Regions from separate parts of the Streptomyces sp. DS1-CR2 genome, predicted to be linked through region 1. Evidence: predicted binding sites of a transcription regulator. Region 1 holds the regulator's gene; the other holds the start of a gene.
What was found. The regulator HrcA, encoded in region 1, represses chaperone genes, less so after heat shock. The targets are predictions, from matches to a motif close to TTNGCACTCNGNNNNNCNGAGTGCNAA.

Region 1 (15,291 bases):
CCTGGGGCATCACGTACCAGCCCGGCACCAAGACCGTCTGGGCCCGCCTCCCCGTCGACGAAGCCGAGCGGCGCGGTGACGACCCCGAGGCGTACCCCGGCGCAAGAACCTTTCAGCGCGGGCTGCGCGCCGCGGACATACTGGCTCCCACGCCGCGCCGCTTCCCCCACGACCAGGACTGGGTCAACCGCGGCGCGCTCTCCTTCCTCGCCGAGGCCTCCGACCTGCTCGCCGGACAGCTCGACGAGGACCAGGTCGCCTCACTCGCCGGACAGATGCTGGTGCCGCGCATGGCCGACTGGTGCGCCGTCTGGCTCGACGACGAGGACGGCAGGCCCGACCGGGGCGCCGCCGACCGCGCGGGCCGCGGCACCGGCGCCCTCGCCACGCCCCGCCTCGCCCGCGTCTGGCACACCAGCGAGAACCGCATGGAGGAGCTCCGCAAGATCCTTGAGAAGGACCCGCCGCAGCTCACCGACGCGGCGCGCAGCGCGGCCGTCCCTGTGCCGTGGCCCTTCGAGAGCCTCGGCGGCGACCCGGCCGGCGCCGCGCTCGCCTACCGCCTCAGCACGGGCGGTCGCGCGGTGGGCACCCTCCTCATCGGACGGGCCGGCCTGACGCGCTTCCCCGACGAGGTCACCGGCCTCGTCGAGGACTTCGCCCGCCGCGTCGCCCTCGCCGTCAGCGCGGCGCGCCGCTACACCCGGCAGGCCACCATCAGCCGCATCCTCCAGCGCGGGCTGCTGCCTTCCGCCGTGGCGCAGATCCCCGGCATCGAGTCCGCGCTCGTGTACGAGCCGCACGACGCGGGCGGCCCCGGCGGCGATTTCTACGACGTGTTCCCCGCCGGCGACGGCCGCTGGTGCTTCGCGCTCGGCGACGTCCAGGGAAAGGGCCCCGAGGCAGCCGTCGTCATCGGCCTCGCCCGGCCCTGGCTGCGGCTGCTCGCCCGCGAGGGTTACCAGGTCGCCGAGGTCCTCGACCGGCTCAACCGGCTTCTCCTCGACGACGCCACGGAGGCGGCCGACGCGGCGGCCCGCGCGCTCGCCGCTGCGGGCGGCCAGGGCCTCACACCCGAGGGCGCGCCCCGCTTCCTCTCCTTGCTCTACGGGGAGCTGGTGCCCACCGAGGACGGGATGCGCTGCACGCTGGCCTGTGCCGGACACCCGCTGCCGCTCCTGCTGCGGCCCGACGGCCTGATCGAGTGCGCCGCCGAGCCCCAGGTGCTCCTCGGCGTCGTCGACGATCCCGGCTATGCCAGCGAGAGCCTCGTCCTCCACGACGGCGACACCCTCCTGTGCGTCACGGACGGGGTGACGGAGCGCCGGGACGGGCACCGCCAGTTCGACGACGGCGACGGCCTCTCCCACGCCCTCGCCGGCTGCACGGGCCTCACCGCACCTCTGCTCGCCGAACGGATCAGACGCCTGGTCCACGAATTCTCCGGAAGCCCACCGGACGACGACCTGGCACTGCTGGTACTGCAGGCCCGGTAAGACCTCACGGCCGCGACCGGCGGGGACCACCTCGCGGCTGCGGGACAATGGGTCCATGCCTTCCGCACTTCCCGACGGTGAGCCCGTCCCCGATGACGGCGCGTTGCCCGCCTCCGCCCTGGCCGGGGCGGCGGAGCGGCCCCTCGGGTTCTATCTGCATGTCCCGTACTGCGCCACGCGCTGCGGCTACTGCGACTTCAACACGTACACCGCGACCGAGCTGCGCGGCTCCGGTGGTGTGCTCGCCTCGCGTGACAACTACGCAGACACCCTCGTCGACGAGGTCCGTCTCGCCCGCAAAGTTCTCGGCGACGACCCGCGCCAGGTGCGGACCGTGTTCGTCGGCGGCGGGACTCCGACGCTCCTCGCGGCCGACGACCTCGTGCGCATGCTCGGGGCGATCCGTGACGAGTTCGGGCTCGCGCCCGACGCCGAGGTGACGACGGAGGCCAACCCCGAGTCCGTCGGCCCCGCCTACCTGGAGACCCTCCGCGAGGGCGGCTTCAACCGGATCTCCTTCGGCATGCAGAGCGCCAGGCAGCACGTCCTGAAGATCCTCGACCGCACCCACACCCCCGGCCGCCCCGAGGCCTGCGTCGCCGAGGCGCGCGCCGCGGGCTTCGACCACGTCAACCTCGACCTGATCTACGGCACCCCCGGCGAGAGCGACGACGACTGGCGGGCCTCGCTGGAGGCGGCCATCGGCGCCGGGCCCGACCATGTGTCGGCGTACGCGCTGATCGTCGAGGAGGGCACCCAGCTCGCCCGGCGCATCCGCCGCGGCGAGGTCCCGATGACGGACGACGACGTCCACGCGGACCGCTACCTGATCGCGGACGAGGTCCTCGGCGGGGCGGGCTTCGACTGGTACGAGGTGTCGAACTGGGCCACCACCGACGCCGGGCGCTGCCTGCACAACGAGCTGTACTGGCGCGGCGCCGACTGGTGGGGCGCGGGCCCCGGCGCGCACAGCCACGTCGGCGGGGTGCGCTGGTGGAACGTGAAGCACCCGGGCGCCTACGCCGGACGCCTCGCCGAGGGACGTTCGCCCGGCGCCGGCCGCGAGCTCCTCTCGGACGAGGACCGGCGCGTCGAGCGCATTCTGCTGGAGCTGCGCCTCCTGGAGGGCTGCCCGCTGTCGCTCCTGAAGCCCGCGGGCCGCGCCGCCGCCGGCCGGGCCCTGTCCGACGGCCTGCTCGAAGCGGCCCCGTACGAGTCCGGGCGCGCCGTCCTCACCCTGCGCGGCCGACTCCTCGCCGACGCGGTCGTCCGCGACCTCGTCGACTGAGCCCGCACAGCCGTCAGGGCAGCGTCACGAAGTCGATCAACTCCTCGACCCTGCCCAGGAGTTCGGGCTCCAGGTCGCGGTAGCTGTGCACCCGCGACAGGATGTGCTGCCAGGCCGCGCCGGTGTTCTCGGGCCAGCCGAGCGCCCGGCACACGCCCGTCTTCCAGTCCTGGCCGCGCGGCACCCGGGGCCACGCCCGGATGCCCACGGCCGACGGCTTCACGGCCTCCCACACGTCGATGTAGGGGTGGCCGACGACCAGCGCGTGCTCGCCGGTGACCTGCGCCGCGATCCGTGACTCCTTCGAGCCGGGCACCAGATGGTCGACGAGGACGCCGAGCCGCGCGTCCGGCCCCGGAGCGAATTCGGCGACGATCGCGGGCAGGTCGTCGACGCCCTCCAGGTACTCCACGACCACGCCCTCGATGCGCAGGTCGTCGCCCCAGACCCGCTCCACCAGCTCCGCGTCGTGCCGGCCCTCCACATAGATGCGCCCGGCCCGCGCGACCCGCGCCCGCGCCCCGGGGACCGCGACCGACCCGGAGGCCGTGCGCGTGGGACGTGCGGGCGCTGCGGCCACGGGACGTACGAGGGTGACGACCCGGCCTTCGAGCAGGAAGCCGCGCGGGTCCATGGGGAACACCCGATGCTTGCCGAAGCGGTCCTCCAGGGTCACCGTCGGGCCCTGGGCCGTCTTCTCGCAGCGGACGACCGCCCCGCAGAACCCGGTCGTGACCTCCTCGACCACGAGATCCACGTCCGCCGCCACCTCGGGCGCGGCCTGCTGCTTCTTCCAGGGCGGGGTGAAGTCGGGGGAGTACAGGCGGTGCTGCGGGACCGAAGGGCCCTCGTTGGAAGGGTGGTGGCGGGAGACGGGTGGGAGCATTCTGCAGACGATAGGAAGTGCGAACGGCCGTGCGGTTACGACACGCCGAAACGCGCCGCCAGCGCGGCACGCTGCGCACGGACAAACTCCGCATTCACCGCGGCTCCGTGCCCGGGGACGTACACGGCGTCTTCACCGCCCAGTTCCAGCAGCCGGTCGAGAGCGGCCGGCCAACGGGACGGCACCGCGTCACGGCCCGCCTGCGGCTCGCCCGACTCCTCGACCAGGTCGCCGCAGAAGACGACCTCGGGCGTGCCCGGCACCAGGACCGCCAGGTCGTGCCCGCTGTGCGCCGGGCCCACGTTCGCGAGCAGCACCTGGAGCCCGCCGCCCAGATCGAGCGTCCACTCCCCGCACACCCGGTGGTGCGGCACGACGAGTACGTCCACCGCATCGGCCGCCTCCTCGTGCGGCACGCCGTGCGCGACGGCGGACGCCCGCAGTTCGTCGCGGCCCCGCATCAACACCGTGTCGATGCCCGCGGCGCCGTACACCTCGACCCCGGCGAACGCCGCCGTGCCCAGAACATGGTCGAAATGGGGGTGCGTCAGCGCGATATGCGTCACGCGCGCGTGCGGCCCGATGAGGCGCCGGGTGTCCGCCCGCAGCGCCGCACCCTCACGAAGTGAGGAACCCGTGTCGATCAGCAAGGCCGCCCCGTCGCCCACCACAAGGCCCGTCGTGCAGTCCCAGCCCGGCAGCCGGATCCGCCCCGCCCGAGCGGACAGCTCCTCCCAGCCCGCCTCATTCCAGTCCAGGTCGTCCATGGGTCCGACGCTAGCGCCCTTGCCGGGCCCGTACCCACCGGCCGTACACTGACCCGGAGACCATTGGCACTCGGCCGCACCGAGTGCCAGCCGCGGACGACACAGCTGGAGGTGCGCGCGAATGCTCAGTGAACGCAGGCTCGAAGTGCTGCGCGCCATCGTCCAGGACTACGTGGGGACCGAGGAGCCGGTCGGCTCCAAGGCGCTCACCGAGCGGCACAGGCTCGGCGTCTCACCGGCGACGGTGCGCAACGACATGGCGGCGCTCGAGGAGGAGGGCTTCATCGCCCAGCCCCACACGAGCGCCGGGCGGATCCCCACCGACAAGGGGTACCGCCTGTTCGTGGACAAGCTGACGGCGGTCAAGCCGATGACGGGGCCCGAGCGCCGCGCCATCCAGAACTTCCTCGACGGCGCCGTCGACCTCGACGACGTCGTCGGCCGGACCGTGCGGCTGCTCGCGCAGCTGACGCGGCAGGTCGCCGTGGTGCAGTACCCGTCCCTGACGCGGTCCACCGTGCGCCATGTGGAGCTGCTCTCGCTCGCCGCCGCCCGTCTGATGCTCGTACTGATCACGGACACGGGCCGCGTCGAGCAGCGGATGATCGACTGCCCGGCGCCGTTCGGCGAGACCTCTCTCGCCGATCTGCGGGCCCGGCTCAACAGCCGGGTCGCGGGACGCCGCTTCGCGGACGTCCCGCAGCTGGTGCAGGACCTGCCGGAGTCCTTCGACGCGGAGGACCGCGGCACGGTCGCGACGGTGCTCTCCACTCTCCTGGAGACGCTCGTCGAGGAGACCGAGGAGCGGCTGATGATCGGCGGCACCGCCAATCTCACCCGCTTCGGACATGACTTTCCCCTCACCATCCGGCCCGTCCTCGAGGCCCTTGAGGAGCAGGTCGTGCTCCTCAAGCTCCTTGGTGAGGTTAACGATTCGGGCATGGCCGTACGGATCGGTCACGAGAACGCCCATGAGGGACTCAGCTCCACCTCCGTGGTCTCGGTCGGCTACGGTTCGGGCAGCGAGGCAGTCGCCAAACTCGGCGTGGTCGGACCGACCCGCATGGATTACCCGGGAACGATGGGAGCAGTACGCGCAGTGGCACGTTACGTCGGACAGATCCTGGCGGAGTCGTAAGTGGCCACGGACTACTACGCCGTACTCGGCGTGCGCCGCGACGCCTCCCAGGACGAGATCAAGAAGGCCTTCCGCAGGCTGGCCCGTGAGCTTCACCCGGATGTGAATCCGGACCCGAAGACACAGGAGCGGTTCAAGGAGATCAACGCCGCCTACGAGGTGTTGTCGGACCCGCAGAAGAAGCAGGTCTACGACCTCGGCGGCGACCCCCTCTCGCAGGCGGGCGGAGGCGGGGCCGGCGGCTTCGGCGCCGGTGGCTTCGGGAACTTCTCCGACATCATGGACGCGTTCTTCGGAACGGCGTCCCAGCGTGGTCCCCGGTCGCGCACGCGCCGCGGCCAGGACGCCATGATCCGGCTCGAGATCGAGCTGGACGAGGCCGCCTTCGGGACCACCAAGGACATTCAGGTCGACACGGCCATCGTCTGTACGACCTGCAGCGGCGAGGGTGCCGCGCCGGGTACGTCCGCGCAGACCTGCGACATGTGCCGCGGACGCGGCGAGGTGTCCCAGGTCACGCGGTCCTTCCTCGGCCAGGTCATGACGTCGCGGCCGTGCCCGCAGTGCCAGGGCTTCGGCACCGTCGTGCCGACGCCGTGCCCGGAGTGCGCCGGTGACGGCCGCATCCGCTCGCGGCGCACGCTCACGGTGAAGATCCCGGCGGGCGTCGACAACGGGACGCGGATCCAGCTCGCGGGCGAGGGCGAGGTCGGCCCCGGCGGTGGCCCCGCCGGTGACCTGTACGTCGAGATCCACGAGCTGCCGCACCCCGTCTTCCAGCGGCGCGGCGACGATCTGCACTGCACCGTCACCATCCCGATGACGGCCGCGGCGCTCGGCACCAAGGTGCCGCTGGAGACGCTCGACGGCCTGGAGGAGATCGACATCCGGCCGGGCACGCAGTCCGGCCAGTCGGTCCCGCTGCACGGGCGCGGCATCACGCACCTGCGCGGCGGCGGCCGCGGTGACCTCATCGTGCACGTCGAGGTCCTGACGCCGACCAAGCTGGACCCGGAGCAGGAGCGGGTACTGCGTGAGCTGTCGAAGCTGCGCGGCGAGGAACGGCCCACCGGGCAGTTCCAGCCGGGGCAGCAGGGGTTGTTCTCGCGGCTCAAGGATGCGTTCAACGGGCGCTGAGACCGGCGGCCGGGGGTCCGGGGGTTGTCTCCCGGGCAGGCACAGTCAGCCGGGGCAGCAGGGGTTGTTCTCGCGGTTGAAGGATGCGTTCAACGGGCGCTGAGACCGGCGGCCGGGGGTCCGGGGGTTGTCTCCCGGGCAGGCACAGTCAGCCGGGGCAGCAGGGGTTGTTCTCGCGGTTGAAGGATGCGTTCAACGGGCGCTGACCGAGCCGGCGTAAGCAAGAAGCAGGGACCAGGTCCCCCGCGTCACGCGTGGCACATGCCACGCGGAAGGGCCGATTCGGTCCGATGCGGGGGACGTGGCACGATGCGGTCATGTCCCCCACGCTGACCGGTCTCTGTCACTATCCGATCGTGCAGGCACCCATGGCGGGCGGTGCCTCCTGTCCGCAGCTCGCCGCCGCCGTGTCGGAGGCCGGCGGGCTCGGATTCCTCGCCGCCGGGTACAAGACCGCCGACGGGATGTACCAGGAGATCAAGCAGGTACGGGGGCTGACCAACCAGCCGTTCGGCGTCAATCTCTTCATGCCGCAGTCCGAGTACGCGGACCCCGCGGCCGTCGCCGTCTACGCCAGCCAGCTCGCCGGTGAGGCCGCCTGGTACGAGACACAGCTGGGGGACCCGGACTGCGGCCTCGACGACGGCTTCGACGCGAAGCTCGCGATCCTCCTCGACGACCCGGTACCGGTCGTCACCTTCACCTTCGGCTGCCCGAGCCGCGACGTCCTCGACTCCCTCGCCCGCGTCGGCACCCTCACCGCCGTCACCGTGACCACCGCGGAGGAGGCGCGGGCCGCCCAGCGGGCCGGCGCCGACGCGCTGTGTGTCCAGGGCATCGAGGCGGGCGGCCACCAGGGAACCCACCGGGACAACCCGGAGGCCGACGGATCCGGCATCGGACTCATCGCGCTGATCGCCCAGGTCCGCGAGGCCGTACAGATCCCGATCATCGCCACCGGCGGACTCATGCGCGGCGGACAGCTCGCCGCCGTGCTCGCCGCGGGCGCCGACGCCGGACAGTTCGGCACGGCCTTCCTGGTCTGCCCCGAGTCCGGCGCCAACGTCCTGCACAAGCAGGCCATGACGAACCCGCTGTTCGTGCGGACCGAGCTGACCCGGGCCTTCTCGGGCCGCCCCGCGCGCGGCCTCGTGAACCGGTTCATGCGTGAGCACGGCCCGTACGCGCCCGCCGCCTACCCTCAGATCCACCACATGACGTCGACGCTGCGCAAGGCCGCCGCCAAGTCGGGGGACCCGCAGGGGATGGCGCTGTGGGCCGGGCAGGGCCACCGGCTCGCCCGTGAGCTGCCCGCCGGCCAGCTCGTCGAGGTGCTCGCGGCGGAACTCGCGGAGGCGAAGGACGCGTTGGGCGCGCGGGGTGCCGCATGACGGCGCCGGTGTTCGTCGTCGACGAGGTGCCGTCCGCCAAAACGTTCGTGCTCGACGGGGCCGAGGGACGGCACGCGGTGTCCGTGAAGCGGCTGCGCGCCGGTGAGGACGTCGTCCTGACCGACGGCCGCGGGCGCTGGACCGAGGCGGTCGTGGAGGCCGCCGAGGGCAAGGACCGGCTCGTCGTCACGGCGGGCCCCGCCCAGGAGGAGCCCGCGCAGGCACCCAGGATCACCGTCGTCCAGGCCCTGCCCAAGGGCGACCGGGGCGAGCTCGCCGTCGAGACCATGACGGAGACCGGCGTCGACGCGATCGTGCCGTGGCAGGCCGCCCGCTGCATCACGCAGTGGAAGGGCGACCGCGGCGCCAAGGCGCTCGGCAAGTGGCGGGCCACCGCGCGCGAGGCGGGCAAGCAGTCCCGCCGGGTGCGCTTCCCGGACGTCGCGGACGCCGCGTCGACCAAGCAGGTCGCGGCACTGCTCGCCGCGGCGGACTTCGCGGCCGTACTGCACGAGGACCGCGACTGCGACAGCGGCGCCCTCGCCACGGTGGAGCTGCCCACGGCCGGGGACATCGTCCTCGTGGTCGGCCCGGAGGGCGGCGTCTCGCCCGACGAGCTCGCCGCGTTCGCCGAGGCGGGCGCGCGCCCGTACCGGCTCGGGCGTAGCGTTCTGCGTACGTCGACCGCGGGGACCGCCGCGACGGCGCTGCTCCTCGGCCGCACCGGCCGCTGGTCCTGATCAACCCCCGAGGGGAACGTGTGGAACTCGCCCAGGTCAGACTCCTCGTCACCGACTTCCGTGCCTGTTACCACTTCTACGCGGACGTGCTCGGCCTCAAGCCGCAGTCGGGCGCTCAGGACGGCCCGTACGAGAAGTTCAGCCCCACGACGGGCTCCGCGGGCATCGCGCTCGAGGACCGGGCTCTGATGGCGCAGGTCATCGGCGATCTGAGTGACGCCCCGGACGGGCACCGGTCCCTCGTCGTGCTGCGGGTCGACGACCTGGACGAGTACTGCGAGCAGATCGTCGCGCGCGGCGCCGAGATCCTCCACGGGCCCGCGCCGATGACCGACCGGATGCGGGTCGCCCACCTCAAGGACCCCGAGGACAACATCGTGGAGCTCCAGGAGTGGCTGCTGATGCGCGGCTGACCCCCCTCGCCGGCGCCGGCGTCGCGCAGCGGTCCCGGGGCAAGTGACCAAACCCCCTGACCTGGCCGTGCGCGCGTGCCTAGGGTGATCGGGTGACACGGACAGCGCACTCTGGATATCTCCGGTTCCCGCATCTGCACGGCGAGTTGGCCGCTTTCACCGCCGAGGACGACGTCTGGGTCGCCCCTCTCGACGGCGGGCGCGCCTGGCGTGTCAGCGCCGACAACGTCCCCGTCAGCCATCCCCGGATCTCGCCCGACGGCACCACCGTCGCCTGGACGTCCACCCGCGACGGCGCCCCCGAGGTGCACATCGCCCCGGTCGAGGGCGGACCCTCCAAACGCCTTACGTACTGGGGCAGTTCGAGGACAACGGTGCGCGGCTGGACCCCCGACGGGCGGGTCCTCGCGCTCAGTACCCAGGGCCAGGCGTCCCTGCGCCGCAGCTGGGCGAGGGCCGTACCCCTCGACGGCGGACCCGCCACCACGCTCCCGTACGGGCCCGTGGGCGACCTCGTGACCGGGCCGGGCGGGCAGGTCGTCCTGCTGTCCGCGCCGATGGGCCGCGAGGCCGCCTGGTGGAAGCGCTACCGGGGCGGCACCGCCGGGAAGCTGTGGATCGACCGGGCGGGCGACGGCGAGTTCGTCCGCCTCCACGAGGAGCTCGACGGGAACATCGAGTACCCGATGTGGGTCGGCGACCGGGTGGCTTTCCTGTCCGACCACGAAGGCGTCGGCGCCCTGTACTCGTCCCTCGCGGACGGCAGTTCACTGCGCCGGCACACCCCGCATGGGGGCACCTCCCGCTCGGGCGAAGCCGAGAGTGGGGGAGGCTTCTACGCCCGCCACGCGGCGAGCGACGGCACGCGCGTCGTGTACTCCTCGGCCGGTGAGCTGTGGATCGTGGATGCCCTCGACAGTGCGGCCGGCGCCCAGGACGCCGTGCCGCGCCGCCTCGACATCCGCCTCGGCGGGCAGCGCGTCGACCTCCAGCCCCACCCCGTGAGCGCCGCCCGCTGGTTCGGGGACGCGACACCCGACCACACCGCGCGCGGCAGCGCCGTCTGCGTGCGCGGCGCCGTCCATTGGGTCACCCACCGCTCGGGTCCGGCCCGCGCGCTGGCTGCCGGACAAGGCGTACGGGCCCGCCTCCCGCGCACGTTCCGCGTCGAGGGCGAGGAACATGTGGTGTGGGTGACGGACGCCGAGGGCGACGACGCCCTGGAGTTCGCGCCCGCCACCGGCATCTCGCCCGGCGCCACTGCGCGCAGGCTCGCCGCCGGGCAGCTCGGCCGCGTACTGAGCCTCGCGATGGCGCCCGACGGCAGCCGGGCCGCCGTCGCCTCGCACGACGGGCGCGTCCTGCTCGTCGAGCGTGAGAGCGGCGAGGTCAGGGAGGTCGACCGCAGCGAGGACGGCGACGTGACCGATCTCGTCTTCTCGCCGGACTCGGCGTGGCTCGCCTGGTCGCACCCCGGCCCCTCGCCCCTGCGCCACCTCAAGCTCGCCAACACCGCCGACCTGTCGGTGACGGAGGCGACACCGCTGCGGTTCAGGGACTACGCGCCCGCGTTCACCCTGGACGGCAAACACCTCGCGTTCCTCTCCGCGCGCTCCTTCGACCCGGTCTACGACGAGCACGTCTTCGACCTCGCGTTCGTCGGGGGCTCGCGGCCGCACCTGATCACGCTCGCCGCGGCCACGCCGTCCCCGTTCGGCCCCCAGCGCCACGGACGGCCCTTCGAGACCCCGGACAGCCCCGCCGCCGAGACCCCCGACAGCGAGGGCACCCCCACCACCCGTATCGACCTCGAAGGGCTCGCCGACCGCATCGTCGCGTTCCCCGTCGAGGCCGCCCGCTACACGACCCTGCGTGCCGCGAAGGACGGCGTCCTGTGGCTGCGGCACCCGGTCCAGGGCGTGCTCGGCGCGTCCCGGGCCACCCCCGACGACCCCGACCCCAAGAGCGAACTCGAACGCTACGACCTCGCCCAGCAGCGCATCGAACACCTCGCCTCCGACGCCGACCACCTGGCCGTCAGCGGCGACGGCAAGCGCGTCCTGCTGTGGACCGACGGCAAGCTCAAGGTCGTACCCAGCGACCGGCGTGCCTCCTCCGACGACGACAGCGACACCAACATCACCGTCGACCTGAGCCGGGTCCGCCAGGACGTCGACCCCGTCGCCGAGTGGCGGCAGATGTACGACGAGGCGGGCCGCCTCATGCGGGACAACTTCTGGCGCGCGGACATGGACGGCGTCGACTGGGACGGCGTCCTGGAGCGCTACCGGCCCGTCCTCGACCGGGTCGCCACCCACGACGACCTCGTCGACCTCCTGTGGGAGGTCCAGGGCGAACTCGGCACCTCGCACGCCTACGTCACGCCGGGCGGCGGCTGGAGCGGCGGTGACCGGCGCCAGGGCCTCCTCGGCGCGGACATCTCCCGCCACGAAGACGGCAGTTGGCGCATCGACCGCGTCCTGCCCACCGAGACGTCCGACCCGCGCGCCCACGCGCCGCTCGCCGCGCCCGGGGTCGCCGTCCGCGCGGGTGACGCGATCGTCGCGGTGGCCGGACGCCCCGTGGACCCCGTCACCGGTCCGGGACCGCTTCTCGTGGGCACGGCGGGCAAGCCCGTCGAGCTGACCGTCTCACCGGCCGGCGGCGGCGACCCGCGCCACGCGGTCGTCGTCCCCGTCGCCGACGAGGAGCCCCTGCGCTACCACGCGTGGGTCGTCGACCGGCGCGCCTACGTCCACGAGCAGTCGGGCGGCCGCCTCGGCTATCTCCACGTGCCCGACATGCAGGCCCCGGGCTGGGCTCAGATCCACCGCGATCTGCGCGTCGAGGTCGCGCGCGACGGGCTCATCGTCGACGTGCGCGAGAACCGAGGCGGCCACACCTCGCAGCTCGTTGTCGAGAAGCTGGCCCGCCGGGTCGTCGGCTGGGCCCTGCCGCGCGGCTCCCGCCCCTACAGCTACCCGAGCGACGCGTCCCGCGGACCCGTGGTGGCCGTCGCCAACGAGTTCTCCGGCTCCGACGGCGACATCGTCAACGCGGCGGTCAAGGCGCTCGGGATCGGCCCCGTGGTCGGCGTACGCACCTGGGGCGGAGTCATCGGCATCGACAGCCGCTACCGGCTCGTCGACGGGACGCTGGTGACCCAGCCGAAGTACGCGACCTGGCTGGAGGGATACGAGTGGGGGCTCGAGAACCACGGCGTCGACCCCGACGTCGAAGTGGTCGCCGCCCCGCAGGACTACGCGGCCGGGCGCGACCCGCAGCTCGACGAGGCCGTGCGCATCGCGCTGGCGGCGCTCGCCGAGAACCCGGCGCGCACGGCACCCGAACTTCCGGAACCGCGCGTACGGGAGTGAGGCCTGTCGCTGGAGGCAGGCGTCGCGGGTGGCGGCGGGCCGGATAGCATTCCCGGCGTAGTGACCGGACGGTGTGAGGAGACGTGATCGTGGCCGGAGAGCCGCAGGCCGACTGCCTGTTCTGCAAGATCGTCGCGGGGGAGGTCCCGGCCACGCTGGTACGGGAGACCGAGACCACCGTCGCCTTCCGGGACATCAACCCGCAGGCGCCGACGCACGTCCTCGTCATCCCGCGCGTCCACCACCACGACGCCGCGGCGCTGGCCGCCGCCGAGCCGCAGATCGCCGCCGACGTGCTGCGCGAGGCGGGCGAGGTCGCCGCCGAGGAGAAGCTCGACAGCTACCGCGTCGTGTTCAACACCGGCGGCGGCGCGGGCCAGACCGTCTTCCACGCCCACGCCCATGTCCTCGGGGGCCGCGGCCTCCAGTGGCCCCCGGGCTAGCGGGCGCCGGGTAACGCACCGTGTCCGTAAGGGAATTGGTGGTGCTCGGCACCGCGAGCCAGGTGCCCACAAGGCACCGCAACCACAACGGCTACCTGCTTCGCTGGGACGGGGAGGGCATCCTCTTCGATCCCGGCGAGGGCACGCAGCGCCAGATGCTCCGCGCCGGCGTCGCCGCGCACGACCTCAACCGGCTGTGCGTCACCCACTTCCACGGCGACCACTCCCTCGGCCTCGCCGGGGTCATCCAGCGCATCAACCTGGACCGGGTGCCGCACCCCGTCACGGCGCACTACCCGCGCTCCGGTCAGCGGTTCTTCGACCGGCTGCGGTACGCCACCGCGTACCGCGAGAGCGTCGCGCTCGCCGAGGAGCCGGTGTCCGGCGGGGGCGGCGTGCTCGCCGAGACGCCGTCGTACACACTGGACGCGCGCCGCCTCTCCCACCCCGTCGAGTCCTACGGCTACCGGCTCGTGGAGCCCGACGGGCGCCGCATGCTGCCCGAACTGCTCGCCGAGCACGGCATCTCCGGGCCCGACGTGGGACTCATCCAGCGCGACGGGTCCCTGCGCGGCGTCACCCTCGACGATGTGAGCGAGGTGCGGCGCGGGCAGCGGTTCGCGTTCGTCATGGACACCCGGCTCTGCGACGGGGTGAACGCACTCGCCGACGGGTGCGACATGCTCGTCATCGAGTCGACGTTCCTCGACGGGGACCATCGACTGGCCTCCGATCACGGCCACTTGACCGCCGGGCAGGCCGCGCGCGTCGCGGCCGAGGGCGGGGTGCGGCACCTCGTGCTCACCCACTTCAGCCAGCGCTACTCCGACCCCGAGGAATTCGAGCGCCAGGCCCGCGCCGCCGGCTTCACCGGAGAGCTGACGGTGGCACGCGACCTGGACCGGATCCAGGTGCCCAAACGCATCTAATCCCGGGCGTACCATGCTCTGATGCCCCTCGCCTCGCTCCCCAAAGCCGAACTCCACCTGCACATCGAAGGCACCCTCGAACCCGAGCTCGCCTTCGAACTCGCGGCCCGCAACGGCGTCGACCTGCCCTTCGCCGACACCGAGGCCCTCCGCAAGGCCTACCTCTTCGAAGACCTGCAGTCCTTCCTCGACCTGTACTACGGCCTGATGGCCGTCCTGCGCACCGAGGAGGACTTCGAGCAGCTCGCCGACGCCTACCTCGCGCGCGCCGCCGCGCAGGGCGTGCGGCACGCCGAGATCTTCTTCGACCCGCAGGCCCACACCGCCCGCGGCGTGCCGATCGGGACCGTCGTCGAGGGCCTGAGCGCCGCCCTGTCGAAGAGCGTGGAGCGCCACGGCGTCTCCACCCGGCTCATCATGTGCTTCCTGCGCGACCAGTCCGCCGAGTCCGCGATGCAGACACTGGAGTCCGCGAAGCCCTACCTCGACCGGATCGTCGGCGTCGGCCTCGACTCCGCCGAGGTCGGCAACCCCGCCTCCAAGTTCCGCGAGGTGTACGAGGCCGCGGGCGCGCTCGGGCTGCGCAAGGTCGCCCACGCGGGCGAGGAGGGCGACCCCTCGTACGTATGGGAGGCGCTCGACGTGCTCGGCGTCGAACGCATCGACCACGGGCTCCGCTGCGTCGAGGACCCGGCGCTCGTCGAACGGCTCGTGCGGGACCGGGTGCCCCTGACGCTGTGCCCACTGTCGAACGTGCGGCTGCGCGCCGTCGACGTACTAGAAGACCACCCGCTGCCGCGGATGATGGACGCCGGTCTGCTCTGCACGGTGAACTCCGACGACCCGTCCTACTTCGGCGGATACGTCGGAGACACCTTCCACGCGGTCCACGAGGCGCTCGCGCTCGACCACGAGCGGCTGCGCGAGCTCGCCCGTAACTCGTTCGTCGCGTCGTTCCTCGACGACGACGAGGAGCTGCGCTCGCGCTACCTCGCCGAGGTCGACGCGTTCGCGTTCGACGACTGACCGAGCGCCGCCGGGCCGCCCCGCGGTCCCGCCGTGGAGAACTCCTCCTGTGTCGGGGCCGGTTGGGGCGTGCTCACCGTGATCTCCACGACCGGCTGCTCGGCCGCGCCCATCTGCGGGACCGCGCCCGCCGGGGCTCCCGTCACGCCGGCCACCAGAGCGGCGGGGGCGCCGCCCCTCCTGCGGACCGTGCCGGGCCGCAGCAGCGGGCTGCCACTCGTGTGCAGCGCCACCGCCGTGAGCGGCATCGCCAGGACGAG
Region 2 (15,291 bases), 2.0 Mb from region 1:
GCGCCGGCTCGCCGCGGACGGCCACGACCTCGTCCTGGTGGCGCGTGACACCAAGCGGCTGCGGGAGCAGGCCACCGAGCTCCACGACCGGCACGGCATCGAGGCCGAGGTGCTCACGGCCGACCTCGCCACCGACGAGGGCATCGGCGCGGTCGAGGCACGGCTGAGCGACCGTAAGCGTCCGGTGGACCTGCTGGTCAACAACGCGGGCTTCGGGAACAAGGGCCAGTACCTGGAGGTCCCGCTCGCCGACGAGTTGACGATGCTGAAGGTGCACTGCGAGGCGGTCCTGCGGCTCACGTCCGCCGCGGTGGCGCCGATGCGTGAGCGGGGCCGGGGCGGCGTGGTGAACGTGGCGTCGGTGGCGGCGTTCGTGCCGCGCGGGACGTACGGCGCGTCGAAGGCGTGGGTCGTGCAGTTCACGCAGGGCGCGGCGCGGGACCTGGCCGGCAGTGGTGTGCGGCTGATGGCGCTCTGCCCGGGCTTCGTCCGTACGGAGTTCCACGAGCGGGCCGCGATGGGTACCGACAACATCCCCAAGTGGATGTGGCTCGACGCCGACAAGCTGGTGGCGGCGGCGCTCGCCGACCTGGCGCGCGGCAAGTCGCTGTCGATCCCGGATCCGCGGTACAAGACGCTGATGGGCGTCGTGAAGCTGGCGCCGCGCGGGCTGCTCGGCGGGGTCACGGCGAAGACGGGTCGCAAGTACGGGCCTCAGTAGCGCGCGGCGAGTTCGGGGCCGGGGCAGGGCTGCCTCGGCTCCTCGCCCGTTCCCGCCGGCTCGTTACACGGCGGTGGGAAGATGGAGCTGTCCGGACCTTACGCAGGGGGGCGCAGGGGGGCCGGAGGCGGCGTCATGACGTTTGTACAGGTCATCGACTGCAAGACCAGCCGATTCGACGAGATGAACCAGCTCATGGACACATGGGCGGAGAAGACCCACGGGAAGCGGACCGCGACGCACAGCGTCATCGGCAAGGACCGGTCCGACGACACCCACTTCATCGAGATCGTCGAGTTCCCGTCGTACGAGGAGGCCATGCGGAACTCGAACCTTCCCGAGACCGACACGATCTTCCGGGAAATGGTCGCCCTCTGCGACGAGATGCCCACGTTCACCGATCTGGACGTGGTGCGGGACGAGCAGTTGTACGCGGGCAACGCTCGCCGGTTCTTCGAGACGGTCGCCACCGAGGGTGAACTGCCGCCGCTCGACGGCCTGCTCGCGCAGGACTACCACGACCACGATCCCGGCAACGTGACGGACACCATCGGTCTCGACGCGATGCGGCGCGAGATCGAGATGTACCGCGGCGGGTTCGACTTCGAGTTCACCGTCGACGACCAGATCACCGAAGGCGACCGGGTGTGCACACGGTGGACCTTCAGCGCCGAGCACAACGGCGACTTCATGGGGATCCCGGCGACGGGCAAGCAGGTCACGATGACCGGCGCGACCATCTTCCGGTTCCAGGAGGACGGGAAGATCGCCGAGGGCTGGTGGCACAACGACCGGCTGGGGCTGATGGCCCAGCTCGGCGCGCTCGACGAACTCGAGAGCTGACCGGCGGCCGTGTCGCGGGACGCAACGCCGAGGCCCGGCCCCGCGACAAGCGCGGAACCGGGCCTCGTACGAACAGACGCCAGTGCGACCGGCGCCCCTAAGTGCTCAGTGCACTAGTGGGAGTGGCCGTGCCCGTGGCCGGCGGCCTCGGACTCCTCCTCCGCCGGCTTCTCGACGACCAGGGTCTCGGTCGTGAGCAGCAGCGAAGCGATGGACGCGGCGTTCTCCAGGGCGGAGCGGGTGACCTTGACCGGGTCGATGACGCCGGCCTTGACCAGGTCGCCGTACTCGCCGGTCGCGGCGTTGAAGCCCTGGCCCTTGTCGAGCTCGGCGACCTTCGAGGTGATGACGTAGCCCTCGAGGCCCGCGTTCTCGGCGATCCAGCGCAGCGGCTCGACGGCGGCGCGGCGCACGACCGCGACACCGGTGGCCTCGTCGCCGGTCTTGTCGAGGTTGCCCTCGAGGACCTTGACGGCGTGCACCAGAGCGGAGCCACCACCGGAGACGATGCCCTCCTCGACCGCGGCGCGGGTCGCGGAGATGGCGTCCTCCAGACGGTGCTTCTTCTCCTTGAGCTCGACCTCGGTCGCGGCACCGACCTTGATGACGCAGACGCCGCCGGCGAGCTTCGCAAGGCGCTCCTGGAGCTTCTCGCGGTCCCAGTCGGAGTCCGTGTTCTCGATCTCGGCCTTGATCTGGTTGACGCGGCCCTCGACGTCGGCCTTGTTGCCGCCACCGTCGACGATCGTGGTGTCGTCCTTGGTGATGGTCACGCGGCGGGCGGTGCCGAGCACGTCCAGACCGGCCTGGTCGAGCTTGAGGCCGACCTCCTCGGCGATGACGGTGGCACCGGTGAGGGTGGCCATGTCGCCGAGCATCGCCTTGCGGCGGTCACCGAAGCCGGGCGCCTTGACGGCGACGGCGTTGAACGTGCCGCGGATCTTGTTCACGACCAGGGTCGACAGGGCCTCGCCCTCGACGTCCTCGGCGATGATCAGGAGCGGCTTGGAGCCACCGGCCTGGATGACCTTCTCCAGCAGCGGCAGCATGTCCTGGATGGAGGAGATCTTGCCCTGGTTGATCAGGATGTACGGGTCCTCGAGCACGGCCTCCATGCGCTCCTGGTCCGTCACGAAGTACGGAGACAGGTAGCCCTTGTCGAAGGCCATGCCCTCGGTGAAGTCCAGCTCGAGCCCGAAGGTGTTGGACTCCTCGACGGTGATGACACCGTCCTTGCCGACCTTGTCCATCGCCTCGGCGATGAGCTCGCCGACCTGCGAGTCCTGGGCGGACAGACCGGCGACGGCGGCGATGTCGGCCTTGTCCTCGATCGGGCGGGCGGTCGCGAGGAGCTCCTCGGACACGGCCTTGACCGCGGCGTCGATGCCCTTCTTCAGAGCGGCCGGGGAGGCGCCGGCGGCGACGTTGCGCAGGCCTTCCTTGACCAGGGCCTGGGCGAGCACGGTGGCGGTGGTGGTGCCGTCACCCGCGATGTCGTTGGTCTTGGTCGCCACCTCCTTCACCAGCTGGGCGCCGAGGTTCTCGTACGGGTCGTCGATCTCGACCTCACGGGCGATCGTGACACCGTCGTTGGTGATGGTGGGAGCGCCGAACTTCTTGTCGATGACGACGTTGCGGCCCTTGGGGCCGATCGTCACCTTGACCGTGTCGGCAAGCTTGTTGACGCCGCGCTCGAGGGCGCGACGGGCGTCCTCGTCGAACTTCAGGATCTTCGCCATGGAGCTGTTAGTCCTCTCGAACGAACTGCGCCCCCGACGCCCGGCATGCTGAGAAAAGTCGCAGCTGAGTAGCGGGGTGCCAGGGGCGCAGAACTAAAACAGTGGGTGAATTACTTCTCGACGATCGCGAGCACGTCGCGAGCCGAGAGGACGAGGTACTCCTCGCCGTTGTACTTCACCTCGGTGCCGCCGTACTTGCTGTACAGCACGATGTCGCCGGTCTGCACGTCGAGCGGCAGGCGCTCACCGTTCTCGAAGCGACCCGGGCCCACGGCGAGGACGACGCCCTCCTGGGGCTTCTCCTTCGCGGTGTCCGGGATGACCAGGCCTGAGGCGGTGGTCTGCTCGGCGTCGAGCGGCTGGACCACAATGCGGTCCTCGAGCGGCTTGATGGCAACCTTGGAGCTGGTGGTCGTCACGATCCGACCTCCCCCTTCGGAGATCACGGGGTTAACTGTCTGAGGTGGCGACCAGGTGGATCCGTCGTCGCGGGTGCCGGACCTGCCCGTCGCTATTGGCACTCTCCAGTGGGGAGTGCCAGGCCTGAGACTATGACTGCGATTAGCACTCGGTCAAGCGGAGTGCCAATTCACTGAGGGCGAGTCCTCCGCACGGCCCCCGCGGCCCGTCCGCCAAAGCCCCTCCGGCCCCTCCCTCACAGGTAGTTCTCGAGCCTCCCCACCGTGAACCCCTGGGCCTGGATACGGCGCAGCAGCCGCGCCGTCACCCCGGTGAGCGTCGCCCCGCGCGGCCCGGCACGGTCACTGAACCCGGCCCGGACGATGTCGCCGGGACGCAGCCGGTGCCCGCCCACGTAACTCAGGTCCTCGCCCCGCGTCGAGGCGCGCCACAGGACGACCGCGTCGATCCCGCACGTGACGGCCGCGCGCAAGGTGTCCTGGTCGTACGCGCCGAAGGGCGGGCGGAAGAGGCGGGGGCGGGTGCCGAAGCGGTTCTTCAGCCGGTCCTGCTGGCCGCAGATCTCGGCGTGCTGCTCGGCGTACGGGAGCGGGGGCAGGAAGTGGTGGTTCAGGGTCTGGTTCTGCACGCCCGCGCCGAGGGCCCGCAGCGTGCCGAAGTGGTCGTGGCCGGGGCCCGCCACGCCGTCCGTGAGGAAGACGCTGACGGGCAGCCTCAGGTCCCGGACCATGTCGGCGAAGTGCGGGTCGCGGTCCACGCCGTCGTCGAAGGTCAGGAAGACGACGCGGTCCTTGGTCCGGACGTGGTCCACGACGGGCGGGAGTGTGTACGAGCCCGGGCCGGTCCCGGCCGCGTGGCGTGCCGGAGGTCCGGGCGCCGGGGCGAGCGGCGCGGAGAGCCCCCAGCGGCGATAGGCGTCCGCAGTGGCGCCGCCCTGAGGGGAGTTGAGAGGCGCGGCGTGAGCAGGCCCTCCAGCTGCCGCCTCCCCGGCGCCGAGCGCACCCCAGGACGACCCGGGCCCCACACCGATGGCCGGTGTGGCCGTCGGTGCCGGGTGGCGCGAGTGTTGGACCTTCTCGGCCGCCTTCCTGCTGAGCCGCTCGATCGGGTCCACGGACGGGGCGCACCCGGTGAGCAGCGCGGGTGCGAGGACACCGGCGGCCAGGGCGGCGGCGAGCAGCCGCCGGGGCCAGGTGCGCGCGGGGGCCCGTCGCGCCCGCACGGACTTCACAGGTAGTCCTCCAGCCGGGCCACCGCGTACCCCTTGTCGGTGACGTACTTCATGAGCCGGCGGACCATGTCGGGCATGGTGCCCTCCCACTCCTCGCGGCCCCGGAAGTGGGTCAGGATGATGTCGCCGGGGTGCAGGTCCTGGTCCACCTCGCGCCACTCGACGTGGTCGACGAACACCTCTTCGTTCCAGATCGGCGCGTACTTGATGCCGCAGGACCTGGCGGCGCGCAGCGTGTCCCGGTTGTAGTTGCCGTAGGGCGGGCGGAAGAGGACGGGCCGCTTGCCGTACTCCTCCTCCATGATGTCCTGCATGCCGCAGATCTCGCGCTTCTGCCCCGCGTAGGACAGGCCGGGCAGGTACGGGTGCGTCAGCGTGTGGTTGTTCAGGGTGACGCCGCGGGACTGCATCTTCCTGAAGTAGCCGTAGTTGTCCTCCACCAGGTAGTTGCTGAGGAAGGCGGTGTACGGGATCTTCAGGTCGCTCATCATCTTCAGGAACGCCGGGTCCTTCTCGGAGCCGTCGTCGATGGTGAGGAACACGACCTTGTCCTTGGTGGGCACGGTCGTGAAGACGGGCGGCAGATCCTCCTGACCGGGGACCTCGAAGCCCTTGCGGGCCCTGATCACCGGCTTGCGGGCAGGCGGGGGCGGCGCGAGGAGCGGCGGTTCGGCGAGGCGCCACTTCTTGGCCATCGCGACCCGGGCGGCCTGGGCGGCGCCCGGCTTGCCCCCGTAGGAGTCGAGGGCGCGGGCAGGCGGCCCGTGGAGGGGCTGCCGGCCGGGCGTCGGCCGGACGGCCTCCGTGCCGACGGACCCGGCGCACCCGGAGGCGACCGCGCAGGCGGCGAGCACGGCGAGGCCGGCCCGCGTACGGCCGTGCCGGACCCCTCGGCCCGACGTCCCCTTCATGGCCCTTTCGTCGTTTTGTCGTACAAGTCGCATGGCGCCGGATCCTCGCAGCTCACGGCGCCGATCAGAGCCCGACACCGCGGCCGGGCGCGCACCGTCCACCGACTGGCCCACAATGGGCCTGGTGAACGACCTCGCCTCCTTCAGTTCGCTGCTCTCCGCGGAGGGCCAGGCGCTCCTCGACGACGTACGGGACGTCACCCCCGGCCAGGAGCTCGCCGTCGCCACCCGGCTGCGCCGCGACCACCCGGCGGAGCTCGTCTCGGCGGCCATCGCGCAGGCCCGGCTGCGCCAGCGCGCCGCGGCCAAGTTCGGCGAGGCGGACGCCCCCCGCATGTACTTCACGGCGAACGGCGTCGAACAGGCGACCCGCACGAGCGTCGCCACCCACCGCGCGCAGGAGTTCACGGCGCTCGGGGTGCGCTCCGTCGCCGATCTGTGCTGCGGCATCGGCGGCGACGCGATCGCGCTGGCCCGCGCCGGGATCTCCGTACTCGCCGTCGACCGCGACCCCCTGACCTGCGAAGTCGCCCGGGCGAACGCTCAGGCCCTGGGCCTCGACGGGCTGATCGAGGTCCGCGAGGCCGATGTCACCGAGGTCGACACGCAGCCGTACGACGCCGTGTTCGTCGACCCCGCGCGCCGGGCCGGCGGCAAGGGAGGCGGCCGGATCTTCGACCCGGAGGCGTACTCCCCACCCCTGTCCTGGGCGGTCGGCGCGGCGCTCGGGGCCCGGCACGCGGCCCTGAAGATCGCGCCCGGCATCCCCCACGAAGCGATCCCCGGCGCGGCCGACGCCGAGTGGATCTCGGACGGCGGGGACGTGAAGGAGGCCGTGCTCTGGTTCGGCACCGAGCCGGGCCGCATGCGGGCGACGCTGCTCCCCGGGCCGCGCGCACTCACCGGCCACGGCCTCCCCGACCCCGGAGTACGGCCCGTGGGGCGGTACTTGTACGAGCCCGACGGCGCCGTCATCCGCGCCCACCTGGTCGCCGACGTGGCCCAGGAGGTCGGGGGCGGGCTGATCGACGAGACGATCGCCTACGTCACGTCCGACACGCTGCGCGCGACGCCGTACGCCACGGCCTACGAGATCACGGACCAACTCCCCTTCAACGTAAAGAAGTTGAAGGCGCTGCTGCGGGAGCGCGAGGTCGGGATCCTGACGGTGAAGAAGCGGGGGTCGGCGGTGGAGCCGGAGGAGCTGCGCCGCAAGGCCCTGCCGAAGCGGCACGGCCCGAACGCGCTGACGGTCTTCCTGACCCGCGTCGCGGGCGCCCCGACGATGCTGCTGGGCGCGCCCGCGCAGCCGGCCACGGGTGAACCCACCGCCGCCCGGCGCGGAGCGACGCCCTAACGGCACCCCTCCGCCCGAGCCAGCAGCAGCTCCCGCTCCCGCTCATTCCGGGTCAGCGAAGCGGCCCGCTCGAACTCGGCCCGCGCCTCCTCGTACCGCCCGAGCCGTTCAAGCAGGTCTCCGCGCACGCTCGGCAGCAAGTGGTAGTCGCGCAGCGCCGGTTCGCCGGCCAGGGCGTCGACCAGGGCGAGACCGGCCGCGGGCCCCTCGGCCATGGACACCGCCACCGCCCGGTTCAACTCGACGACGGGGGACGGCGCCCTGGCGGCGAGCAGCCCGTACAGAGTCGCGATCCCCTCCCAGTTCGTCTCCGCGTACGTGTGGGCGTGCGCGTGGCTGGCGGCGATCGCGGCCTGGAGGGCGTACGGCCCGGGCCCGCCCCCCGTGGACACGGCGTCCGCGCGGCCGAGCGCGGCGAACCCGCGCCGGATCAGGAGCTGGTTCCAGCGCGTACGGTCCTGGTCCCTGAGCAGGACGGGCTCGCCCGAAGGCCCCGTACGGGCGGCCGAGCGCGAGGCCTGGAGCTCCAACAGGGCGGCCAGGCCGTGCACTTCGGGCTCCTTCGGCATCAGGCCGGCCAGGAGCCGGGCGAGCCGCAGCGCGTCCTCGCACAGGCCGGGGCGCAGATAGTCGTCGCCGGCCGTGGCCGCGTACCCCTCGTTGAAGATCAGGTAGATGACCTCGAGGACCGAGCCGAGGCGGGCCGCCCGCTCGGGCCCGTAGGGCACTTCGAAGGCGACGTTCTTCGTGGCGAGGGTGCGTTTCGCGCGCACGATGCGCTGGGCGACCGTCGCCTCGGGGGCCAGGACCGCGCGGGCGATCTCGGCGGTGGTCAGGCCGCCGAGCAGCCGCAGCGTGAGCGCGACCCGGGCCTCGGCGGACAGGACCGGGTGGCAGGCCGTGAAAACGAGGCGGAGCAGGTCGTCGTCGATGTCGTCCGGGTCCGCGGGCTCGTCCGGACGGGTCGGCGCGGCCTCCAGGCCGCGGCCGACCTCCGCGAGCTTGCGCGCGTACCGCTCCTTGCGGCGCACGAGGTCGATCGCCCGGTGCTTGGCGGTGGCCATGAGCCACGCGCCCGGGTTGTCGGGAACCCCCTCGTCCGGCCACTGCTCCAGGGCGGCGACCAGCGCGTCCTGCGCGAGTTCCTCCGCGAGCCCCACGTCCCGGACGATGCGCGTGACGCCGGCGATGATGCGGGGCGCCTCCAGACGGAAGACGGTCTCGATGGCGTGGGCCGCTTCGGCAGTACGTTCTGCTGTCACGGCCCACCATCAGACACCCCCGGCCGTACGGCGGCCAAGGGCCTGTCCGGCGTGGCTCAGCCCTCAGCGATCTCCCGGATCTCGGAGGTGACCGTCCAGTGCTCCTCGTGCACCTTCAGGAAGCGCTTGGTCCACTCCAGGATCTCGGCCCGGTCCTTGGCCTGGATGATCGCGTAGCCGCCGATGACCTCCTTGGACTCGGTGAAGGGCCCGTCGGTGACGGTGATCTCGCCGTTCTCGTAGTGCATGCGGGTGCCCTCGGACGACGGGTGGAGGCCCCCGGTGTCGAGCAGCACGCCGGCCTTGGTCATCTCCTCGATCAGCTCGCCCATGCGCTGCATCAGAGCCTCGCTGGGGCCCTCGGCGGGGGCCTTGCTCTCGTCGATACGGACCAAGGTCATGTAGCGCGGCATGGTGGACTCCTCGTTCGGTGCGGTCGGGGCTTCTCCCCGCTCTCACTTACGCGTCGAACGGGAGACCGGCGAATCGACACGCGCGCCGCATTCACTTCGGGAATTTTCTCCGGCAGGTCGCAGGCCCCGAGCGGATGTGTCCGCCCGGGGCTGCGACCTGCTGTGATGCCTATTCGACGGTGGTCTTCAGCGAGCGGGCCTGCGGCTGCGGCTGCGGCGCCACGGAGGCTGCCGGCCGCTCGGACTGCCGCGTCGTCGCCGTTCCCGCCGGAGCCACGCCCTTGTAGTACGGGAAGTAGTCCACGAGCGAGCTTCTCGCGCTGACCGCGGAACCGGCGGCCGCGAGTTCGGACGCCGACACCGAACCGGTGCCGCCGTACGCGATGACGTGCTGGAGACCGGCGGCCTGCGAACGCAGATAGGTCGCGTCCGCGTCCGTCAGGGTCGTCTCGTCGGTCCACAGCACGGGCCCGTACCAGAGCTGCCCGGTGGCCGAGGAGACCCCGCCGCGCCAGCTGCTCGTCGAGGCGAGACCCACCTGGTGCGGCGAGGACCACCAAAACCTGGCCAGCGCCACCGAGGTCCCGTCGTGGCCGCTGCCCGAGACCGGGTAGTACGACCAGCGGTCGGGCCAGTGGGAGAACGCGGTGTGCGTGAGCGCGTACTTCGCCGACGCGCCGACCGGGATGACCATGGTCGTGTCCGGGTCGAGCGAGTTGAGGTACGACTTCACCGAGGATGTCAGCGAGTTGCCGTCGTTGAGGACGACGGTGCCCTTGCCGCCGTAGCCGAGCGCGCCCGCCGCCACCGAGGCCGCGATCGCCGAGTGGTAGTCCGTGCCGGTGGCGAGGAACACGTACTTGGGCGCGCCGGTGACCGCCTTCGCCACGGCCACCGACGTCGAGTAGCGCGAGGTGCCCGCCAGCCGCTTCGGGGTGAAGCCGAGCGAGGTGACCTTGGTGGCCACCGCGCTGGAGAGGATGTCCGTGCCGCCGACGAGATAGACGGTCGAGCCGGGCTTGAGCGTGCGCTTCAGCTCGCTCTGGACCGCGGTCGACAGCGACGACTTCGGCGTCATCAGGACCGGGCCCTGCTTCTGGCCGCCGAGCGACTGGGCCGTGAGCGCGTAGGACGGGCTGTCCTGGCTGACCAGCACGGCCGTCCTGGCGTCGACGAGGCCGGGCTCGCTCTGTCCGACGCTGTTCCAGCTCCAGCGGGACACGGCGGCGTTGGTGCCCGGCGAGTCGGCGCCCCACACCCGCGCGGTGTCGTTGTGGCGCAGCGGCTGCCAGGCGATGTCCGTGGTGGACGAGGTGCTGGAGGGGTTCGGCATCGTCGTGACGTCGCCGCTCTTCACATCGACGATGCGGGTCGCCGACGCGTCTTCGTCGTAGCCGTTGTTGAACGCGATGCGCGTGCCGCTCGGCGACCAGGACGGGGTGTAGGCGGCGTCGCTGAAGGTGAGCTGGCGCTCGCCCGTACCGTCGACGCCGATGACGAAGAGCCTGGTCAGCCCGCCCGCTTCCCGCACGAAGGCGACCTGCGTGCCGTCGGGCGAGATCGCGGGGTCCTGGCCGACGTCGGTGAGCTTGGTGAAGCCGCCGGTGTTCGCGTCGTACAGCCAGATCGCGGAACCGGTCGTCGTACCGCAGGTGTCGCCCGTACGGACGAAGGCGATCAGGCCGTTCACCGAGGCGCTCGGCGCGCGGTCGCAGCCGTCCTCCGTCGTGGAGAACAGCGGCTGCCCGTAGCCGGAGCCGTCGGACGGCGCGTACCGCAGCCGGCCGTCGCCCGAGTAGACAACGGTGCCGCCGCCGTACAGGAACGTCGGGTGGGCCACGCCGCGCACCGAGCTGTCGCGCTCAGGAATCTTCACCAAGGTGGAGCCCGTGTAGCGGCGCGTCTCGACCCTGCCGTCCTTCACGTACGCGACCCGGCTGCCGTCCGGCGACCACGCGGGCTCCGCCGCGCCGGCGAGGAAGTCGGTGTACGTGCTGGTGCCGAGCTCGTGCGTCTGCAGCACGTTCAGCGCGCCGTTGAGGAACATCAGCGTGCCGTCCGTGGCCTGCCACGTGACCGGCTCGGCGGCGGCCGCCCCCGGCGCCGCCATGCCCGCCGCCAGAGCGACGGTGGTGCCCAATGCCGCGAGCACGCGGCATCTGCGAATCTTCATGTGCCCCCACAAGAGTGTCCGAAGGACCGTCGTTCGTCTCCCCGACGCGGAACGGAAACCTCACGTTCCTGTACGACAGCTGCGTCACTGTAGCGGCGCAGGTGACCGGAAGGGAATGACTTTCCTTCACATGCCACCTACACGCCCCGTGCCAGGATCGCGCCCCATGCCGTTCGACCACAACGATCACTACCACCGCCTCCTGCTGCGCCACCTGCCCAGCGGCGGCCGTACCGCCCTCGACGTCGGCTGCGGCACCGGCCGCTTCGCACGGCGCCTGGCCGGCCGCGGTTACGAGGTCGACGCGCTCGACCCGTCGCCGCAGGTCGTGGCCGCGGCGGAGTCGATCGGCGGGGGTCCCCGCTACCGCCGCGCCGACGTGACGACGACGGACCTGCCGCGCGGCCACTACGACGTCATCACCTGCCTGGCGAGCCTGCACCACATGCCGTTCGCGACGGTGACGCGGCTGCGCGAGGGCCTCGCTCCGGGCGGCGTCCTGCTCGTCCTCGGCTGCTACGCGGGCATCACCTGGTGGGACCTGGCGGCCGTCCCCGCGAACGCGGTGGCCCGCGCCACGGTCCACGTGAGCGAACGGCTACGCGGCGCCGCACCGCCTCCTCTCCAGGCCCCCGTGCGCCGGCCCGACATGTCCCTCACCGACATCCGCACCGAGGCCACCCGCCTCCTCCCCGGCAGCCAGGTACGTCAACTCCTGCTCTGGCGCTACCTGTTGACGTACAACGCCTGACGCGTCACCGGAGCGAGGCCCACAGCTTTCCGGCCTCCGGCTCGTCGGCGACGACACGGTTGGGGTCGGACGGCGCCGGGAGCACCGGCATCATCACTGTCTTCACCTCATCGGCCGACAGCCCCTTCAAGCTGCCCGCCAGGCCCTGGAGTTCGCCGAGGGAGTCCAGGCCGGTGTCTGTGGTGAGGCTTCCGGTGAGGGCGTCGGCGACCTTGTAGAGGCGGGCCGGGTTCGTCAGGAGATCGCTCTGAGAGACCTTCTCCACCAGCGCCTTGACCAGTTGCTGCTGGAGTCTGATGCGGCCGAGGTCGCTGCCGTCGCCGATGCCGTGCCGGGTGCGGGCGAAGGCGAGGGCCTGCTTGCCGTCGAGGTGGCGGTAGCCCGCGTCGAGCTGGAGGTGGCTCAGGTCGTCATCGATGTCCTCGGTGGTCGTGACGTTCACACCGCCGAGCGCGTCCACGACCGAGGCGAAGCCGGAGAAGTCGATCTCCAGATAGTGGTCCATGCGGACGCCGGTGAGCTTCTCCACCGTCTTCACGGCACAGACGGGACCGCCCACGGAGTAAGCGCTGTTGAACATGGCGCCGTAAGCGGCCTGAGTGGTGCCGCCGGACGAGGCCGGGCACGCGGGCCGCTCGACGAGAGTGTCGCGGGGGATGCTGACGACGGTCGCCGACGAGCGGCCGGCGGCGAGATGGACGACCATCGCGGTGTCCGAGCGGGCGCCCTCGCTGTGGCCGCCGCCGAGCGCGGAGTTCTCGCTGCCGCTGCGCGAATCCGAGCCGAGGACAAGGATGTTCAGCGCCCCGGCGGGCGGCGCGGTCGCCGAGGGCGCCACAGTGACCGGGGCCGGCTTCGGGGGCCGGTCGTCGCCGAGCGCGTTGTCGATGTCGACGCCCTGGATGTTGTGGTCCAGATGCCAGTACGCCCACGCGGCCCCGCCCCCGGTGAGGACGAGCACGCAACCGGCCACGGCACCTGCGGTCTTCACCAAACGCCCACGACGGCGCTGTATTCGCTTCACGGGGCGAACATAAGTCGTAATTATTACAACGGTAAACCAGTAAGACGCCGTTATCCGGGAATCTCAGACGGTTCTCACGTCCCGGAGCGAGACCGCCTCAGGCGGGAGCGACCGCCTCGAACCGCCACCGATGCACCGCCCGGGTCACCAACTCGCCCTCGGGTTCGGGCAGTTCGGGCAGCTCGGCGTCGTACGCCGCGTTCCACCAGGTGATGACGAGGACCCGGTCCTGCGGGGCGCGGAAGAACTCGCGCCGCAGCGGCTCGGCCGCGAGGACCTGCCCCCGCGCCCAGGCGAGCAGCTCCTCGCCCCGCCCGTCGGCGGCCCGGGCCTCCCACATCAACGCGACAGTCATGAGTACAGGTTGTCCTTCGCGACCTCGTGCACATGGTCGTGGTCGTGCGCGGGCCCCGGCACGTGCGTCTCCGTCACCGGCAGCGACGAGTCGGCCGACAGGTCCCAGGCGGACGCGGACCGGCCCCGCGCAACCATCTCGGCGCCGAGGGCCGCGACCATCGCTCCGTTGTCCGTGCACAGCTTGGGCCGGGGCACGCGCAGCCGGATCCCGGCGGCCTCGCACCGCTCCTGGGCCAGGGCCCGCAGCCGCGAGTTGGCGGCCACACCGCCGCCGATCATGAGGTGGTCGACGCCCTCGTCCTTGCAGGCGCGCACGGCCTTGCGGGTCAGCACGTCGACGACGGCCTCCTGGAAGGACGCCGACACATCCCGGACCGGAACGTCCTCACCGCCGGCGCGCTTCGCCTCGATCCAGCGCGCGACGGACGTCTTCAGGCCGGAGAAGGAGAAGTCGTACGCAGGGTCACGGGGCCCGGTGAGCCCGCGCGGGAAGGTGATCGCGTTCGGGTCGCCCTCCTTCGCGTACCGGTCGATGACGGGACCGCCGGGGAATCCGAGGTTCAGCACCCGGGCGATCTTGTCGAAGGCCTCGCCCGCCGCGTCGTCGATGGTCGAGCCCAGGGGCCGCACATCGGACGTGATGTCGGCGGAGAGCAGCAGGGACGAGTGGCCGCCGGAGACGAGCAGCGCCATCGTGGGCTCGGGCAGCGGCCCGTGCTCCAGCTGGTCCACGCAGATGTGCGAGGCGAGGTGGTTCACGCCGTAGAGCGGCTTGCCGAGCGCGTACGCGAACGCCTTGGCCGCCGAGACGCCCACGAGGAGAGCGCCCGCGAGCCCCGGGCCCGCGGTGACGGAGATCCCGTCCAGGTCGGAGGCCGCGACCCCGGCGTCCTTCAGGGCGCGCTCGATGGTCGGCACCATGGCTTCCAGGTGCGCGCGCGAGGCGACCTCGGGGACGACGCCGCCGAAGCGGGCGTGCTCGTCGACGCTGGAGGCGACCGCGTCGGCGAGCAGCGTGTGGCCGCGGACGATGCCCACGCCGGTCTCGTCGCAGGAGGTCTCGATGCCGAGGACGAGCGGTTCGTCAGCCATTTTCGGTTCCTTGTACGGGTGTCACGGAGGTCGAGGGGTCGGTCAGACGCATCACGAGCGCGTCCACGTTGCCCGGCTGGTAGTAGCCGCGGCGGAAGCCGATGGGCTCGAAGCCGAAGCGCTGGTAGAGCTTCTGCGCCCGGGTGTTGTCGACCCGCACCTCGAGCGTCACCTCGGAGCACTCCAGGTCGGTCGCGTGGCGCAGCAGGACGGTGAGGAGCCGGGCACCGAGCCCGGTGCCCCACTGGTCACGGGCGACGGCGATGGTCTGCACGTCGGCCCCCACGCCGGAGCCGCCCTCGTAGTCCGTGCCGGACGCGGCGAGGCCCGCGTACCCGACGAGACGGTCGCCGTCGTGGGCGACGACATAACGGCGGGTCGACCCGGCGCCGCGCGCGTGCGCGAGCTCGGACCAGAACATGCCGCGGGACCACGCGTCGTCCGGGAAGAGATCCTTCTCGAGCGCGTGCACGGATTCGATGTCCCACCAGCGCATCTCGCGCAGAGCCGCGCTCACTTCGGGGTGACCACCTTGTAGTTCTTGGGCACCTGCGCGTCGGGCCGGCGCAGATACAGGGGGCGCGGCGCGTCGAGCTCCTCGCCGGCGGCGAGCTTCTCGGCGGCGAGCGAGGCGAGGGCGGCCGCCGACACGTTCTCGGGGGCGCGCGCGTCCGGGAACGTGTCCGGGTACAGCACGGCACCGGCGCCGACCGCGGGAAGGCCCGCGACCTGCTCGGCGATGTCGGCGGGGCGGTCGACGGCGGGCTCGGTGACCCGGGTGCGCGGATCCTCGTAGCGCGCCCAGTAGACCTCCTTGCGCCGCGCGTCCGTGGCGACGACGAAGGGACCGTCCAAAGAGGCGGCCTCGGCGCCGTACGCGAGCCCGTCCAGCGTGCACAGACCGTGGACGGGCACACCGAGCGCGAGGCCGAAGGTGTCGGCGGTCATCAGGCCGACGCGGAGGCCGGTGTAGGGGCCGGGGCCCACGCCGACGACG

Region 2: the regulator HrcA is predicted to act here: its motif matches at 3,865-3,891, upstream of groES (co-chaperone GroES).

Annotation. Positions count from the first base shown of each region.
Region 1 covers NZ_CM147085.1:3,237,144-3,252,434, reverse strand. The annotation lists gene ACY0PA_RS16055 (SpoIIE family protein phosphatase) at 1-1,496, shown strand, start outside; gene hemW (radical SAM family heme chaperone HemW) at 1,552-2,784, shown strand; gene ACY0PA_RS16045 (DUF3097 domain-containing protein) at 2,798-3,670, opposite strand; gene ACY0PA_RS16040 (MBL fold metallo-hydrolase) at 3,706-4,437, opposite strand; gene hrcA (heat-inducible transcriptional repressor HrcA) at 4,559-5,575, shown strand; gene dnaJ (molecular chaperone DnaJ) at 5,576-6,712, shown strand; gene ACY0PA_RS16025 (nitronate monooxygenase) at 7,030-8,103, shown strand; gene ACY0PA_RS16020 (16S rRNA (uracil(1498)-N(3))-methyltransferase) at 8,100-8,843, shown strand; gene ACY0PA_RS16015 (VOC family protein) at 8,864-9,256, shown strand; gene ACY0PA_RS16010 (S41 family peptidase) at 9,349-12,633, shown strand; gene ACY0PA_RS16005 (histidine triad nucleotide-binding protein) at 12,723-13,076, shown strand; gene ACY0PA_RS16000 (ribonuclease Z) at 13,097-14,005, shown strand; gene ACY0PA_RS15995 (adenosine deaminase) at 14,027-15,031, shown strand; gene ACY0PA_RS15990 (MFS transporter) at 14,992-15,291, opposite strand, start outside.
Region 2 covers NZ_CM147085.1:5,283,007-5,298,297, reverse strand. The annotation lists gene ACY0PA_RS25545 (SDR family NAD(P)-dependent oxidoreductase) at 1-721, shown strand, start outside; gene ACY0PA_RS25540 (ester cyclase) at 857-1,564, shown strand; gene groL (chaperonin GroEL) at 1,678-3,303, opposite strand; gene groES (co-chaperone GroES) at 3,414-3,722, opposite strand; gene ACY0PA_RS25525 (polysaccharide deacetylase family protein) at 3,959-4,945, opposite strand; gene ACY0PA_RS25520 (polysaccharide deacetylase family protein) at 4,951-5,898, opposite strand; gene ACY0PA_RS25515 (class I SAM-dependent methyltransferase) at 5,990-7,222, shown strand; gene ACY0PA_RS25510 (RNA polymerase sigma factor) at 7,219-8,484, opposite strand; gene ACY0PA_RS25505 (YciI family protein) at 8,541-8,897, opposite strand; gene ACY0PA_RS25500 (cell wall-binding repeat-containing protein) at 9,067-11,070, opposite strand; gene ACY0PA_RS25495 (class I SAM-dependent methyltransferase) at 11,237-11,821, shown strand; gene ACY0PA_RS25490 (LCP family protein) at 11,826-12,812, opposite strand; gene ACY0PA_RS25485 (hypothetical protein) at 12,943-13,200, opposite strand; gene tsaD (tRNA (adenosine(37)-N6)-threonylcarbamoyltransferase complex transferase subunit TsaD) at 13,197-14,294, opposite strand; gene rimI (ribosomal protein S18-alanine N-acetyltransferase) at 14,287-14,790, opposite strand; gene tsaB (tRNA (adenosine(37)-N6)-threonylcarbamoyltransferase complex dimerization subunit type 1 TsaB) at 14,808-15,291, opposite strand, start outside.